DNA from 2 places in the Novosphingobium sp. TH158 genome. Region 2 is predicted to be linked to the other one. Evidence: predicted binding sites of a transcription regulator. Region 2 holds the regulator's gene; the other holds the start of a gene.
What was found. The regulator LexA, encoded in region 2, represses DNA repair genes until DNA is damaged. The targets are predictions, from matches to a motif close to GTTCCNCNCTTGTTCT.
Positions count from the first base shown of each region.

Region 1: the regulator LexA is predicted to act here: its motif matches at 1,621-1,636, upstream of recA (recombinase RecA).

Region 1 is NZ_PKRT01000002.1:134,029-141,792, forward strand. Features, by position in the region: gene C0V78_RS13700 (elongation factor G) at 1-374, shown strand, start outside; gene recA (recombinase RecA) at 474-1,544, opposite strand; gene C0V78_RS13710 (ATP-binding protein) at 1,670-4,078, opposite strand; gene C0V78_RS13715 (DUF2062 domain-containing protein) at 4,075-4,626, opposite strand; gene smpB (SsrA-binding protein SmpB) at 4,749-5,231, opposite strand; gene C0V78_RS13725 (hypothetical protein) at 5,292-5,804, opposite strand; gene C0V78_RS13730 (carboxymuconolactone decarboxylase family protein) at 5,869-6,447, opposite strand; gene dapA (4-hydroxy-tetrahydrodipicolinate synthase) at 6,447-7,328, opposite strand; gene C0V78_RS13740 (lytic transglycosylase domain-containing protein) at 7,428-7,764, shown strand, end outside.
Region 2 is NZ_PKRT01000001.1:406,119-413,882, reverse strand. Features, by position in the region: gene trpC (indole-3-glycerol phosphate synthase TrpC) at 1-712, shown strand, start outside; gene C0V78_RS02140 (aromatic ring-hydroxylating dioxygenase subunit alpha) at 804-2,006, shown strand; gene C0V78_RS02135 (hypothetical protein) at 2,003-2,350, shown strand; gene moaC (cyclic pyranopterin monophosphate synthase MoaC) at 2,392-2,865, shown strand; gene C0V78_RS02125 (molybdopterin molybdotransferase MoeA) at 2,871-4,064, shown strand; gene lexA (transcriptional repressor LexA) at 4,164-4,856, shown strand; gene C0V78_RS02115 (ComEC/Rec2 family competence protein) at 4,850-7,129, opposite strand; gene gltX (glutamate--tRNA ligase) at 7,159-7,764, shown strand, end outside.

The DNA.
Region 1 (7,764 bases), on a different contig from region 2:
ATTCGAGCGAGCTTGCATTCCGGATCGCGGGCAGGATGGCCATGGGCGAAGCTCTGGCTATGGCCTCCCCCTACCTGCTTGAACCGGTCGTCCGGATCAGCGTCGATACGCCTGCCGGCACGGGATCGAAGGCCGGGTCGGTTCTTTCCAGTCGCCGGGGCCAGATCCTTGGTCTGTCTCCGCACCCCGACTGGGCCCGCTGGGAGCGCGTCGAAGCACTGTTGCCCGAAGCCGGTCTGCACGGTCTCGATTCCGAATTGCGCTCCATGAGTCAGGGCCTGGCGAGCTTCACGGCGACATTCGACCATCTGTCGGAACTGGGCGGCAAGCAGGCCGACGAGGTCGTAAGGGCAAGGCTGGCCGAGGCTGCGTGAAGCGAACAAACGGAAACCGGCGCGAAGGGGGGACCTTCGCGCCGGCTGCTGGTTCCGAGCCACCCGCGCCGAGGCGCGGGCTTGGCGGCTCCTTGAAGATCAGATGTCGTCGTCCGCGTCCGGGCCGGACATCATCTCTTCGGCGACCTTGTCGGTCCGGCCGCGGATCGCGGCTTCCAGACGGTCGCAAACTTCGGGATTTTCCTTGAGGTAGGTCTTGGCATTCTCGCGCCCCTGACCGATGCGGATCGAGTCATAGGAGAACCACGCGCCCGACTTTTCGACGATGCCGGCCTTGACGCCGAGATCGAGGATTTCGCCGATCTTCGAAATGCCTTCGCCATACATGATGTCGAATTCGACCTGCTTGAACGGCGGGGCCACCTTGTTCTTGACGACCTTCACGCGGGTGGTGTTGCCGACGATATCGTCGCGGTCCTTGATCTGGCCGGTGCGGCGAATGTCGAGGCGGACCGAGGCGTAGAACTTGAGCGCGTTGCCGCCGGTGGTGGTTTCCGGATTGCCGTACATCACGCCGATCTTCATGCGCACCTGGTTGATGAAGATCACCATGCAGCGCGAGCGGCTGATCGAACCGGTGAGCTTGCGCAGGGCCTGGCTCATCAGGCGGGCCTGGAGGCCGACGTGGCTGTCACCCATTTCGCCTTCGATTTCGGCGCGGGGAACCAGTGCGGCAACCGAGTCCACCACCAGCACGTCGATGGCATTGGAGCGCACCAGCGTGTCGACGATTTCCAGCGCCTGCTCACCCGTATCGGGCTGCGAAACGATCAGTTCATCGATGTCGACGCCCAGCTTCTTGGCATAGACGGGATCGAGCGCGTGCTCGGCATCGACGAAGGCAGCCGTGCCGCCGCCCTTCTGCGCCTCGGCAATCGCATGGAGGGCAAGCGTGGTCTTGCCCGAGCTTTCCGGCCCGTAGATCTCGATCACGCGGCCACGCGGCAGGCCACCGATGCCCAGCGCGATATCGAGCCCGAGGCTGCCGGTGGAAATGGCTTCCACCTCCATCGCCTCTTTCGATCCGAGCTTCATTGCCGACCCCTTGCCGAACGCCCGATCGATCTGTGCGAGTGCCGCTTCAAGCGCCTTCTGCCGGTCCATATCCTTGTCTTTGCCTTCCTGAATCAGCTTGAGCTGCGCTGCCATGGTTAGTCCCCTCTGCCTAGGTGGCGGCGACCGGAAAGGTCAACCTCTGCGATTCGTGTATCGCATTTGTTCCTACGGAACAAGAGTGGAACGATCTTTTTTTGTTCTCATTGCCGGAACGCCGCTCACCGGGCTCCGAGCACGGTCCCCACCTTGTCGCTGATCTGCTGGACCGAGAACGGCTTTGGCAGGAAATGGACGCCTTCGAGGTCGATTTCCTTGCGCAGCTGTTCCTCGGCATAGCCCGACATGAACAGCACCGGCATGCCCGGATGCAGCTTGCGGATCGCCTTGGCCATGGCGGGGCCATCCATCACCGGCATGACGACATCGGAAACGACAAGGTCGAACTCGCCGCCCTGCTGCACCAGTTCCAGCCCTTCTTCGCCATCGGAGGCGCAGGTGACCGTGTAGCCGGCGCGGGAGAGAGCGCGTTCGGCAACGGCGCGGACGGTGTCCTCATCCTCGACCAGCAGCACGCGCCCGCCGCCGCCCCAGGCGGCCTTCGGCTCGGCTTTTGCGACATCGCCGGCTGCGGCCGGTTCGCCGTGGTGGACGGGCAGGTAAACGGTGAACCTGGTGCCCCGGCCCTGCTCGCTATCAGCAAAGATGAAGCCGCCGGATTGCTTGACGATGCCATAGACGGTCGACAGCCCCAGCCCGGTTCCGCGGCCCTGCTCCTTGGTGGTGAAGAAGGGTTCGAAAATCTTGCCGAGGTGCTCAGGCGCAATGCCGCTGCCCGTGTCCTCGACCACCAGCGCGGTATAATCGCCCTGCGGGATGATCTCGCTGCGCATGGCGCGCACGGTGTCGGCGGTGATCCGGCGGGTGGAGAGCGTAAGCTTTGCGTGCCCATCCAGCTTGCCCGCCATGGCATCGCGCGCATTGACCACCAGGTTGACGATCACCTGTTCCAGCTGGGTCGGATCGGCACGGACCGGGCCGAGATCGCGGTCATGGGTGATGGTGAACTGGATCTTCTCGCCCACCAGCCGCTTCAGCATCTGGCCGATATCGGCGACGACATCGGGCAATTGCAGCACTTCGGGGCGCAGCGTCTGCTGGCGACTGAAGGCAAGCAGCTGTCGGGTCAGTGAGGCCGCGCGGTTTGAATTGGCGCGGATCTGCTGGATATCGTCATAGTCGCTGTCGCCCGGCGTATGACGCAGCAGCATGAGATCGCAGGTCCCGAGGATGGCGGTGAGCACATTATTGAAATCGTGCGCCACGCCGCCGGCGAGTTGGCCCACCGCCTGCATCTTGGTGGCCTGGGCGACCTGTCGCTTAAGCCGGGTTTCCTCGGTGCTGTCGGTAAGCCCCAGCAGCACGGCGGCTTCGCCAAGCCCGCGAACGCCGGCAAGGCTGAGCGAAACCGGCTCGTCCGGCTGATGCTTGAGCCGCACGGCGATATCGCCGCTGGCGGCCGGTCCCTGGGCAAAACGGCGCACCGCATCGGAGAGCGCGCCCTTGTCTTCCTTGACCACCAGGTCGGTCGGATAGGGCGGAGGCGGCTCGCCCTCCATCCCGGCCGCACGCATGAAGGCGGGGTTGGCAAACAGCATGTGCCCATCGCGATCGGCCATGGCGAGGCCGAGCGGCAACTGCCCTAGCAGCGCTTCCAGATGCGGGGCGGCGGTGGGGACATCCCGCTCCGGACTGCTGCCGATGGCGATGCCGGCGTCTACCACCAGCATCAGCGAAGGCGTTTCGTCCATGTCTGGCTCTGGCCCGTCGGGATCGGCGACCGGCACGTAGTACATGGTCAGCGCCGCGCCGCGCCGGCCTTCGCGCGCCCAGCTCAACCTCTCGCGGTCGTCCTGCTGGAGGAACGAGACGAACGGCTTGCCGGTTACCAGCGCGCGCGGATCGCCGGTCGCGCGTTCGACAAAGCCGGGGCTGGCGCTGCGGATCATGCCATCGGCATCGACCAATGCGGCGGCAATGCCGTATTTCGCCATGGCGCGGCCGGCCTTGCCCTCGATGGCGCGGACGGTATCGGCAATGGGGTCGGCGACCGTCAGCGGGGCAAAGCGCCATACGAGGTAATCGTCGCCCCGCCCGGCCCGCTCCGCCTCGGCCCGCCATCGGCCCTGTGCCCCTTCGACAAGGTCGGCAGTGCCCAACCCGTCGCGCCAGGCCGTGCGCGCCGCCTTGGCCAGCCGTTCGAGCGAGGGGCCATCGACGTCAAGCTTGGGCGGCGACTGGCCGGTGCCGAACCAGCTTTCGAACAGGGCATTGGCGCAGGTCAGCCGCCCGGCGCGATCGGTGATGCACATTCCGGCATCGGGCCGGGCAATCGCAGCGACGGTAACCGACCAGTCCGGCAAGGCCCATTCGGCCTGCGGTTCGGGCCCGCGACGGCGGATGAAAAGGAAGGCAATTCCGCCAAGGGCAATGGTTCCGCCGGCAAAACCTGCCAGGACCGCGACAGAGCGCGTGGCGAACCAGACGAGGGCGAACGACGCCGCAACGGCCAGCACGAGTGCCAGCCATTCGGTCCGGGATTGCTTGGGAGATTGCGCCGAAGCGCTCACCCCTGATCCGCCTTCATGCCTTCAAGTTTCACGCGGCGCTTGTGCCGTACCCACCAGTTCCAGGTAAAGACCGCGATGAAGTAACCCACAGCCGAAACCACCAGGCTGATGATCAGCAGGCCCGATACGAGCGATGGCGCGGCATCGGAAAACAGCCAGCCGAGCCACTTGTCGATCCCGGCGCCGTGCGAATAAAGCGTCTGGAAGGTCGAGATATCGGCATGGTAGCCAAGCGTGTTGCCGACATAGATCGAACCCGCCAGGATGAAGGGCGTGGTCGCCGGATTGGACAGGAATGTCATGGCCGCGGCGATCGGGATATTGCCGCGGAACGGCACGCACATCAGCGCCGCGCCGACGATCTGGATACCCGGGATCAGGGCGAAGATGCCGATCAGCAGGCCAACGAATACCCCGCGCGGCACAGACCGGCGGGTAAAACGCCACAGTTCCGCACGGCGCGCCAGCGGGGCGACGAAACGCACCTGCTCAAGCTCTTCGCGCTTGGGCAGGTTACGGTCACTCCAGGCGGCGATGCGTGTGAACATTCCCATGGGCCTTGCAGATGTAGTCATTCACTCGGGCTCCTGAAAGGGGAGCCTAGGCAGCAAATCCTTGCAACACGATGAAGGGCGGCTCTAGCGCGACAAAGGCGGCGCGCAAGCAAGCCCTACTTGTGTTCGCGCAAGATGCGCTGCTGATCGCGCTTCCAGTCGCGTTCCTTCATCGTCTGGCGCTTGTCGGCAGAGTTCTTGCCCTTGGCGAGCGCCAGTTCCACCTTGGCCCGGCCCCGGCCGTTGAAATAGATCGACAAAGGCACCAGCGTCATGCCCTTGCGCTCTACCGCGCCGGTGAACTTGGCGATCTCGCGCTCATGCAGCAGCAGTTTGCGCGGACGCTTGGGCTCGTGGTTGAAACGGTTGCCGTGGCTGAATTCGGGCACGTTCGAATTGATCAGCCAGACCTCGCCGTTCTTCACTTCGGCATAGGATTCGGCGATCGAGCCCTCGCCGAAGCGCAGGCTCTTCACTTCGGTGCCGGTCAGCGCGATGCCCGCCTCGGTCGTGTCCTCGATATGATAATCGAAGCGCGCGCGCCGGTTTTCGGCGACGACCTTCTTCTTGTCGAACTGGGCGGGAGTCGGGCGGGCCATGATTGCCGCCATGTAGGGATGCCGTGCCCGCTTGGAAAGCGGCGTTTGCGCCTGATGTCGCTAGACAAGCCGAAGCTGCGCCCTTCGCTGCTGCGGGCGGCTCTCGTCGCAGGCCATCAGGTGCGGAGCGATTCGCCAGGCAATGGGCAGCGCCGCGCCCAGGGCGAACAGCGGCAACAGCAGCCACCAGAGCGCCGGCGACTTGCCATCCAGCCAGGCCAGAAGCGCGATCGCGCCGCTCCCAGCGAGCACGACGAAGACAATCGGCACCAGCAGCAGGGCTACGAGCCGCCGCTGGCTGCTGCCCTGCCCGGCGCCCAGCATCATGCGCTGGCGCAGCCTGGCAACCGGGCGAAAGGCCGGAAAATGGCGGAACAGCACCGTGCCCCGGCAAGCACCGTTCGCACCTGCGAGCCGCGCGGCCTCTGCCATGCCGGCCAGCGATTGCTCGACGGCCTCGGGCGTCAGGGCGAAGACGCGGCCATCGGGAGCATGGAAAACGACCGCTCGCCGATGGGCAGAGGCGGCAGCGCGCAGTGGCGCATCGTGGATATGACTGGGCACCCGGTCCATGCCGGCACAACCTGCGGCCTGTGGCACAGTTCCGGCAGCTGCGCCGGGGTGCGCCGCGAAGCGGTCAGTCCGCCTTCGCGCGGTTCCTGGAGAATTCGGCGAAGTCCGGTTCGATCTCCACGCCTGCGGCCAGCAAGGTCCAGGCGACGGTGGTGAAATAGCCGGTGGCCTGCACCAGATCGAGCATCTGGCGCTTGTCGAAGTGTGTGCTGGCTTCGGCCCAGGCGTCGTCGCTGATGCGGCCGCCGTCAAGCAACTGGTCGATCACCCGCAGCATGGCCCGTTCCGACGGGCACCATTGCCCGGCTTCGAGCGGGCTGGCGAGCGCTTCCACTTCGGCGGGGGTCATGCCGATCTGCTGCGCGCCCAGCGCATTGTGCGTCCACTGGTAAGTGGAACCGGTGCGATGCGCCACGCGCAGCACGATCATCTTCTGGAGACGGCCCGACAGGGTGGCGGCAACCATGAAGTACTTGCCGAAATCGAGGCTGGCCATGGCCAGCGCCGGGTGCTGGGCCAGCACCATCATGGTGTTCGACCGCGAACCGTTCTGGCGCGCCTCATCCCCCTCCCAATAGGCGAAGACATCGCGGGCAGCGTCCGTCCACTCCTCGCGCGGAAGCGGGGGGATGCGCGGCGGCATCAGATCAGCCCGGCGTGTTCAAGCGCCTCGTCCACCTGCTTCTTCACCGCATCGCCAACCTTGACCAGCGGCAGGCGCAAATCATCCGTGATCCAGTCATGCACGCGGCTGAGCGCATACTTGCAGGGTGCGGGGCTGGCATCGGCGAACATCGCGTAGTGCAGCGGATAGAGCTTGTCGTTCAGTTCGCGCGCCCTGGTCAGGTCATTCGCCGCGATCGCCGCCTGGAACTCCGAACACAGCTTGGGGGCGACATTGGTCGTTACCGAGATGCAGCCCACCCCGCCCGCGGCCGAGTGCGGCAGCCAAAGCTCGTCATCGCCCGAAAGCTGGGCGAAGGCGTGCTTGATGCCCATCCGGTGGTCGGTCACCCGGCTGAGATCGCCGCTGGCGTCCTTGATGCCGATGAAGCTGTCGGGATAGCGATTGACCAGCTCGATCACCGTTTCCGGCTTGAGATCGGCCACGGTGCGCCCCGGCACGTTGTAAAGCACGATGGGCAGGTCGGTATGTTCGGCCAGATAGCTGAAATGCGCGATCAGGCCAGCCTGGCTGGGCCGGTTGTAGTAAGGCGCCACGCAGAGCCCCGCCGCCGCGCCGCTCTTCTTCGAGAAGGTCAGGTGTAGCAGCGCATTCATCGTATCGTTGCTGCCGCAGCCGGCGATCACCGGCACACGGCCGGCGGCCTGTTCGATGCAGACTTCGATAACGCGGTGGTGTTCGGCATTGGAAAGCGTCGATGCTTCCCCCGTCGTACCGCAGGGCACCAGTGCCGAACTGCCGTTCTCGATCTGCCATTCGACAAGGCGGCGGAAGGCCGGTTCGTCGAACGCTCCATCGCGAAAAGGAGTCACCAGAGCCGGAATGGAACCGGAAAACATGGACAATATCCCGTCGTTTGCCCCAAGGAACGCTCGGATCGCGCAATCCGCGGTCAAGGGGTCGTGTGTTCAGCGCCTGATAAGGAGCCTTTGGCGAAAATGTCCAGCATGGTGAAGCCACGTTTTTTCATTGATCGCCCCCTCGCCCTGCTGATCGGCCTCCTGGTTTCGGCCCCCGCGCTCGCCCAGAGCGTGTCGGTCCCGGTCGTGCAGAAGCTGCCCGAAGGCTACCGGCCCGGCAGCGAACCGCAGGAAGGTGCGCCCCGGCCCAGTGCCCCGCTGGTGATCCCGATGGTGGGTGAAGGCGGCGAATGGGACCATGCGCGCGCCCGACACCGGCAGAGCGGGCCCACGGACATGGCCTTCGCGATTTCGCGCTGGAAGATGCTCAACCAGTCCGATTCGCTGAGCTTTGCCGACTATTCCGGCTTCGTCC
Region 2 (7,764 bases):
CGATCTTGATGCCATGGCGGGCGGGCAGACCGCTCCGCGCGGTTTTGAATCAGCCCTGCGCAAGGCGGCCGCCAGCCACTTTGCCCTGATCGCAGAGATCAAGAAGGCCAGCCCGTCAAAAGGCCTGATCCGGGCGGATTTCGATCCCCCTGCCCACGCCCGCGCCTATCAGGCTGGTGGCGCAGCCTGCCTTTCGGTGCTGACCGATGCCCCCTATTTCCAGGGCCACGAAGATTACCTGGTTGCAGCGCGCGCAGCCTGCGACCTGCCGGTTATCCGCAAGGACTTCATGGTCGATCCCTGGCAGTGTGCCGAAGCACGGGCCATTGGCGCCGATGCCATCCTCATCATCGTTGCCGCCCTGTCCGATGCCCAGATGGCGGAAATTGAATCCGCCGCGGTGGAACGCGGCATGGACGTGCTGGTAGAAGTGCACAACGAGGCGGAGATGGAGCGCGCCGCGCGGCTCAAGTCGCGCCTTATCGGCGTCAACAACCGCGACCTGAAGCGCTTCGTCACCGACCTTGGCACCACCGAGCGGCTTGCCCCGCTGGCACCGGAAGGCTCGCTGCTGGTGGGCGAAAGCGGCATCAACAGCCATGCGGATATCGAGCGCCTTGCCCGCGCGGGCGTACGCACCTTCCTCGTCGGCGAAAGCCTGATGCGGCAGGCCGATGTCGAAGCGGCGACCCGCTGCCTGCTCAACGGCTGAATTTGACCCCGGTCAAATAATTACAACAACACTGTGGCAACTTGTCTCCTGCAGCCTGCGCTGATTCGCGCCGGACTTGCGGGAGAGCGCAATGAACGAACAGACCAAGGTCTATACCAGTCCCGAGGAAAAGGTTGCCTGGCTTGGCACCGATCCCATCCCGGCGAAGGCCTATTACGATCCCGAGTGGTTCGAACTGGAACGCCAGGCGATATTCATGCGGACCTGGATCGAGGTCGGCCATGTCTGCGAACTGCCCGAACCGGGGACGTGGATCCGTCGCGAACTCGAATTCGCCAACGCCTCGATCCTCATCGTGCGGGGCAAGGATGGCCAGATCCGCGCCTTCTACAACGCCTGCACGCATCGCGGCACCCAGCTCGTCGAGGAGGAAAGCGGCAAGGGCGCGAACTTCCTGTGCCCCTATCACTTCTGGAACTTCGGCGATGACGGCCGCCTGATCGCGGCCCCGGATTTCGAACGCTTCGCGCTTGAAAAGAAGGACTGCAAGATTCCGAAGGTTTCGGTCGATACACACGCCGGCCTGATCTTCATCAATCTCGATCCCAATCCGCGCCAGACCCTGCTTGAGCATCTGGGTGCCTACGCAGAGGGCATGGAAAAGCTGCCGGTCGCTCGCGCGACGCATTTTGCCGAGTACAGCTACGAGATCGATGCAAACTGGAAGATCACCTACGACAACTTCCAGGAAAACTATCACCTGCGCCATGTCCACGGGCTGACCGGCATTGCCACGGTCCACCCGGACAACCTCTATGGCTATCCCACCGACTACACCTTCGACGGCAACAACCGCACTCAGGAAATCTGGAGCAACCCGACGCCGAAGATCACTCCGATGCAGGGTTACAACTTCGGCCTCGCGGCGAAGTTCGGGATGGAGGAAGGCGTCATCGGCGGACCGCACGATCGCACCTACTTCGCCATCTTCCCCAGCTTCTTCATCATCGGCACGCCCATCCAGCACTTCAGCCACAAGGTCTATCCGATCTCTGCAACCAAAAGCCGGGGCGTGTTCCGCGTCTATTGGGTCGGTGCGGATGACAGCGCGAGCAAGCGCTATGCCCGCGAATATTCGCTGGCATCGATCCACGACATCCATATCGAGGACGTCAACATCATCCGCCGCGCACAGAAAGGCCTGCTTTCCGGCGCCATCAAGAACATCCATTTCATGACGATGGAGGGCCTCTGCCGCCACCTCTACCAGTGCGTGGCAAAGGAAATCGAGGCGTGGCAGGCAGAACAGGCCGCCAAGGGAGAACCGGCATGAGCAACCAGCAACTTCCCGATGGCTTCGAGGTTCTCGAACCCTTTGTCGATTTCTGGGCCGTTCACGGCACTGCCAACCGCGATGCCCGGCGCACTGAAAGCACCGACGCCCAGCGCAAGGCCTTCTACCAGATCGCCAAGGACCACGTTCCCCGCGCGCTGGAATATCTTGACCAAACCCCGCTCGGCGAGCTCGATGCGAAGCAGACCAATCTCATGAACCTGCTGCTGGCCTTTGCCCATGTGGTTAACGCCGTCGAACTGCTCGACAAGGGCGAGGCCAAGCACGCCCAGTTCCGCGCGGCGATGCCGTTCATCCGGTCTACCGCAGACCTGCCTGCCTGAAAGCTTGTCCAGCCTGCCCCGCTTCTGGCAAGAGGCGGGGCATGACGGAACTGACCCATCTCGACGAACAAGGCCGCGCCCGCATGGTGGACATCGGCGGCAAGGCGGAAACCCGGCGCGTGGCGGTCGCCACGGGGCGCATCCGCATGTCCCGATCGGCTCTGGCGGCCATCCGTGATGGCGAAGTTCCCAAGGGCGATGTCATTGCCACGGCCCGGATTGCGGGGATCATGGCGGCCAAGAAGACGGCGGAGCTTATCCCGCTGTGCCATCCGCTCGCGCTCGATTCCGTTACGGTGGACTTCACGTTCGAAGACAATGCCCTGCGTGCAACGGCCAGCGCATCGCTCAGCGGTCGCACCGGGGTCGAGATGGAGGCAATGACCGCCTGCTCGATCGCCCTGCTGACGATTTACGACATGGCCAAGGCCATCGACAAGGCGATGGTCGTCGAAGAAGTCCGGTTGCTGTCCAAGTCCGGCGGCAAGTCCGGCGACTGGAAGGCTCCGGAGTGAGCGCCATGCTGCCCCTGGAAGAGGCACAGTCACGCCTGCTGGCACTGGCACCAAGGCTGAGGACCGAGAACGTCGATGTCGCCTCTGCTCTGGGGCGTTATCTGCTTGAACCTTTGAAGGCGCGCCGCACCCAGCCCGCTGCCCATGTTTCGGCGATGGACGGCTATGCCGTGACCGGACCGGATCTTGCCGGCCCCTGGACCGTGATCGGAGAAAGTGCCGCCGGACATCCCTTTGCCGGCAGCATCGAACCGGGACAGGCCGTACGGATATCAACTGGCGCGCTCATGCCGGCCGGGGCCGATGCGGTGATCCTGCAGGAAGACATCGTCCGTGCCGGCGAGCGGATTGAACTGACAGGAACCCCGCCGTCTCCGCCGGGCAAGCATATCCGCCGTTGCGGATCGGACTTCGCACTGGATCACGAGCTTCTGCCGGCCGGCGCCCGTATCGGCCCTGCCCAGCTCGCGCTGGCCATCGCTGCGGGGCACAAGCACTTGCCGGTCCGCCGGGTTCCTCATGTTGTCATCATCGACAGCGGCGATGAACTGGCCGAGGATCCCGAACTCTGTCCCGCACACCAGGTACCCGCCAGCAATGGCGCCATGATTGCCGCGCTGCTCGCGGCGAACCCCTGCACCGTCAGCCGCATCGGACCCGTTCGCGACGACCTTGAAGCCCTCGCCAGGGCTTTCCACGATGCACGCGATGCCGACGTGGTCGTGACCACGGGCGGAGCCTCGGTGGGCGATCACGACCTGATCCGCCCGGCAATCGAACAGGCCGGCGGAACCCTCGACTTCTGGAAGGTGGCGATCAAGCCCGGCAAGCCGCTTCTGGTCGCAACGCGAGGAGCGCAGGTGATCCTGGGCCTTCCCGGCAACCCGGTATCGAGCCACGTCACGGCATTCCTGTTCCTGCTTCCACTGTTGCGCGCCAGCCTGGGGGCAGGCCAGCCCCTGCCGTGCCCCATCCCGCTGCCGCTGGCCTCGGCAATGCAGCCAGGCGGCGACCGGCGAGAGTTCCTGCGGGGCAGGCTCTCGGACGGAGGCGTAGAGGTTCTGACCCAGCAGGACAGCGGCGCCCTTGCAGCGATGGCGGCGGCGCAGGTGCTCATCGACCGGCCGGCGGGATCGCCCGCGCGCCATGCGGGCGAGAAGGTCGACGTCCATTTCCTCGGAAACGGGGGCATTGCTTGAGCCGCGCTTGACTTGTCCCGAATCGTTGCTTAATTGTTCCTCATTCGTTCACTGAACGGCGCAAGAACATTTGCCGTTCGGGTTGAGGAGTGACGGCCGATGCTGACGCGCAAGCAGCACGAATTGATCCGCTTCATCCAGGCCAAGCTGGAGGAAACGGGAATTTCCCCCTCGTTTGAGGAAATGAAGGAAGCGCTTGATCTCAAGTCGAAGTCCGGCGTCCATCGCCTGATTTCCGCACTTGAGGAACGCGGGTTCATCCGCCGCCTGCCCAACCGGGCCCGCGCACTGGAAGTGCTACGGCAACCTGAAGATGCCTCGCCGCGGGCAACCAAGCCCGCACCGGCGAACACCAACACGGTCACCCCGCCCCTGCGCGCGCCTGCCGCGCGTCCGGAACCGGCGAACGACGTGATCGAAATTCCGCTGCACGGCCGGATCGCTGCCGGCGTGCCGATCGAAGCATTGGAAGGCCAGTCAAGCTTGCCGGTTCCTGCCGCCTTGCTCGGGCCAGGTGAACACTTTGCCCTCGAAGTATCCGGTGATTCGATGGTCGAAGCCGGCATCCTCGATGGCGATTTCGCGCTGATCCGCAAGACCAACACCGCGCGCGACGGCGAAATCGTCGTTGCGCTCGTTCGGGGCGAGGAGGCTACGCTCAAGTACCTCCACCGCGAACAGGGCGGTGTCCGGCTCGATCCGGCAAATGCGGCCTACGATCCGCAGCACTACGGCCCCGGCGAGGTAGAGGTTCAGGGTAAGCTGGCCGGCCTTTTGCGGCGCTATCACTGAGCTTTCGAAGCGGTTGCAGATGGATTTGGGGCTGGCGCTTTGCCGGCCCCTTTTTCCGTGTCCGGCGAACGCGGCGGACGGACGGCGGGCGCCCACCAGCCATGTTCCCCCTGCCCCTCGGCCACGCTGCGGACGCGGCCAGAGCCAAGGTCTATCGTTAGCCCCCCGGTCTGGTCGAGAAGCGACCGGTCGGCCTTGAGCACGCGGGGCTTGCATGCCCGGGGCAGCCACCGGTCGGCAATGACGATATCGCTCAGTTCGCAGGCAGCCAGCAGATCGCGCATGGACACCCACTCCGTTCCCCGAGCCATAAGCAGGTGCCAGGTCCGGCCACCCCGTTCCAGTTCAAGTGCACAGAATTCCGAGCTGCAGCGTGCCTGCGGCACCTCGTCGATCCGTCGCACCCGGCCATTCATGCCGGCCAGTTCGGTCAGGTTGTCGCGGGCGTAGTCACTTCTCGCGTCGCGCAGCACGACCAGTTCGTCACCTGCCAGGCGGGTAATGCCAACATGGCGACCGTCGCCGGAAACGAGCAGGTCGGGCGGGGAAAGCATGGCAAGAGCCCCCACCCCGAACGCGATGGGCAGCAGTCCGGCAAAGCGCACCCGTCCTCGCCACAGGGCCAGCCACAATCCTCCGGCGACAAATAGCGCAAAACCACCCGCGCCCATCGCAGGAAGGTGCGTGACCGCGCCCGGCCGGGCCGCAACCCAGTGCGCAAGCGCCAGCATCAGTTCGAGCGACTTGCCCGCCAGCCACCAGAACGGCCCGCCCGCTCCCACCGCATCGAAAAGCAGTGCCAGCGCGATCAGCGGCATCGAAACGAAGGTCGTCAAGGGAATGGCGATCACGTTGGCAGCCGCGCCGTAAACCCCGGCGCGGTGAAAATGAAAAAGCCCGATCGGCATCAGGGCGAATTCGATGACCACGCCCGTCAGCAGCAACATGGCCAATCGCCGCATGCCGTGCTGCCACCACGGCTCCTCACGCGGTGCAAGAAAGGCATGGACCGGTGCCGCGCCATGCAAAGCAACGATAGCGATCACCGCGGCAAAACTCATCTGGAAGCTGGGCCCGACCACCGCTTCCGGCCAGAACAGCATGACGATGAACGCTGCCACGGCAACCATTCGCAAGCTCAAAGGCTCGCGCCCGATGGCCAGGGCCGCGAGAACCAGCAGCGCGCCCAGGCAGGACCGGATGGTGGGCACCTCCGCGCCCGTCAGCAGGGTATAGCCAATGCCGACCAGCGCGGCGCTGGCGGCGGCCAGCAGCGGTAACCGAAAACGCAGCACCAGCCAGGGCCACAATCCGAACAGCCGCATGGCGAGGAACCAGGTCGCGGCGATCACCGCGCTGACGTGCAGCCCGCTGATCGACAGCAAGTGCGTGAGGCCCGAATCGCGCATCGCGTCCTCGTCCGCCTTGGCGATTCCTCCGCGGTCGCCGCTGGCGAAGGCCGCAGCGATGCCGCCGGCCGATCCGGGCACCGCCTCCCTGACGTGCGAGGAGATCGCCCGCTGCAAACGGCGAATGGCGGAATCCCCGGCTCCATCGGACTTCACGACTTCAACGCGGCTCAACGCCGATCCGGTCGCCGCCAGGCCCTCGAACCACGCCGTCCGCGCAAAATCGTAGCTTCCGGGAAGCATGGGCGCGGCAGGCGGAACCAGTCGCGCCTTCAGCCGCACCTGCGCGCCCTCGACCGCCCCCGGCGCATCCTTGTCGAGTGCCACGTTGACCCGCACCCTGACAGGCCGACCCGTTGCCTCCTCTCTCATCGCCAGAACAAGCCGGACCCTGCCTTCCGCCGGCTGTTCCTCTCGGCCGACAACAGTGGCTGATATCTGGCCAACGAAGGGTTCCGGCAAGGCCTTCATCCCGACCAGCGAGGACTTCGCCCAGACCAATCCGCAGCCCGCTGCGGCCACCAGCGCCAGCGAAGCTATGGCCTGCCGGAGGTAGGGATAGCGGCCATCCTCGCGCATTGCGGAAAGTGCCGAGACGGCAAGCGCTACCAGTGCTGCCATCAGCGCAAGCCATTGCCAGCGGTTGGCCAGAATGAACCAGACGCCGATCCCGGCAGCGAAGGCAACCGCAAGCCAGGGCGCACGCTCGAAACCGGCCCCGGCAAGAAACCTTTCACAGCCTGCAAGTCCGCTGGACAAGCGCTGTGCAACGCGCCAAAGGAAATGTTGCAGTGCAGCGCGGCGCGCCCTAACCGAGGGCGGCGAATCGTCTGCGATTGCCGGGTTGTCGGCAGGCTGCATCATGGAACGCATTGGACAGGAAGGCGATGGTAATGGCAAGCGCGAGCGGCAAGGGCGAAGAAGCGACCGGCGGTCGCGGTGTCGTCACCCGTTTTGCTCCGTCGCCAACGGGTTACCTGCATATTGGCGGTGCCCGCACTGCACTGTTCAACTGGCTGTTTGCGCGCCATCACGGCGGCAAATACCTTGTCCGAATTGAGGACACCGACCGCGCCCGTTCCACCGAGCCGGCAATCGAGGCGATCTTCGATGGCCTGGGCTGGCTCGACCTGCTTGGCGATGAGGAACCGGTGTTCCAGTTCGCCCGGTCTGACCGCCATGCCGAAGTAGCCGCCCAACTGCTTGAGGCCGGCCATGCCTATCGCTGCTACCTGACGGCAGAAGAACTGGCAGCGCGCCGCGAGAAGGCGCAAGCAGAACGCCGCCCCTTCGGCATCGAAAGCGAATGGCGCGATGCCGATCCCGCTTCGTGGCCGGTCGATGTGCCCTATGTCGTGCGCATCAAGGCACCTCGCGAAGGCGAGACGGTGATCGAGGACAAGGTTCAGGGCACCGTTACCGTCGCCAATGCAGAGATCGACGACTTCGTGATCCTGCGCTCCGACGGCACGCCGACCTATATGCTCGCCGTCGTGGTC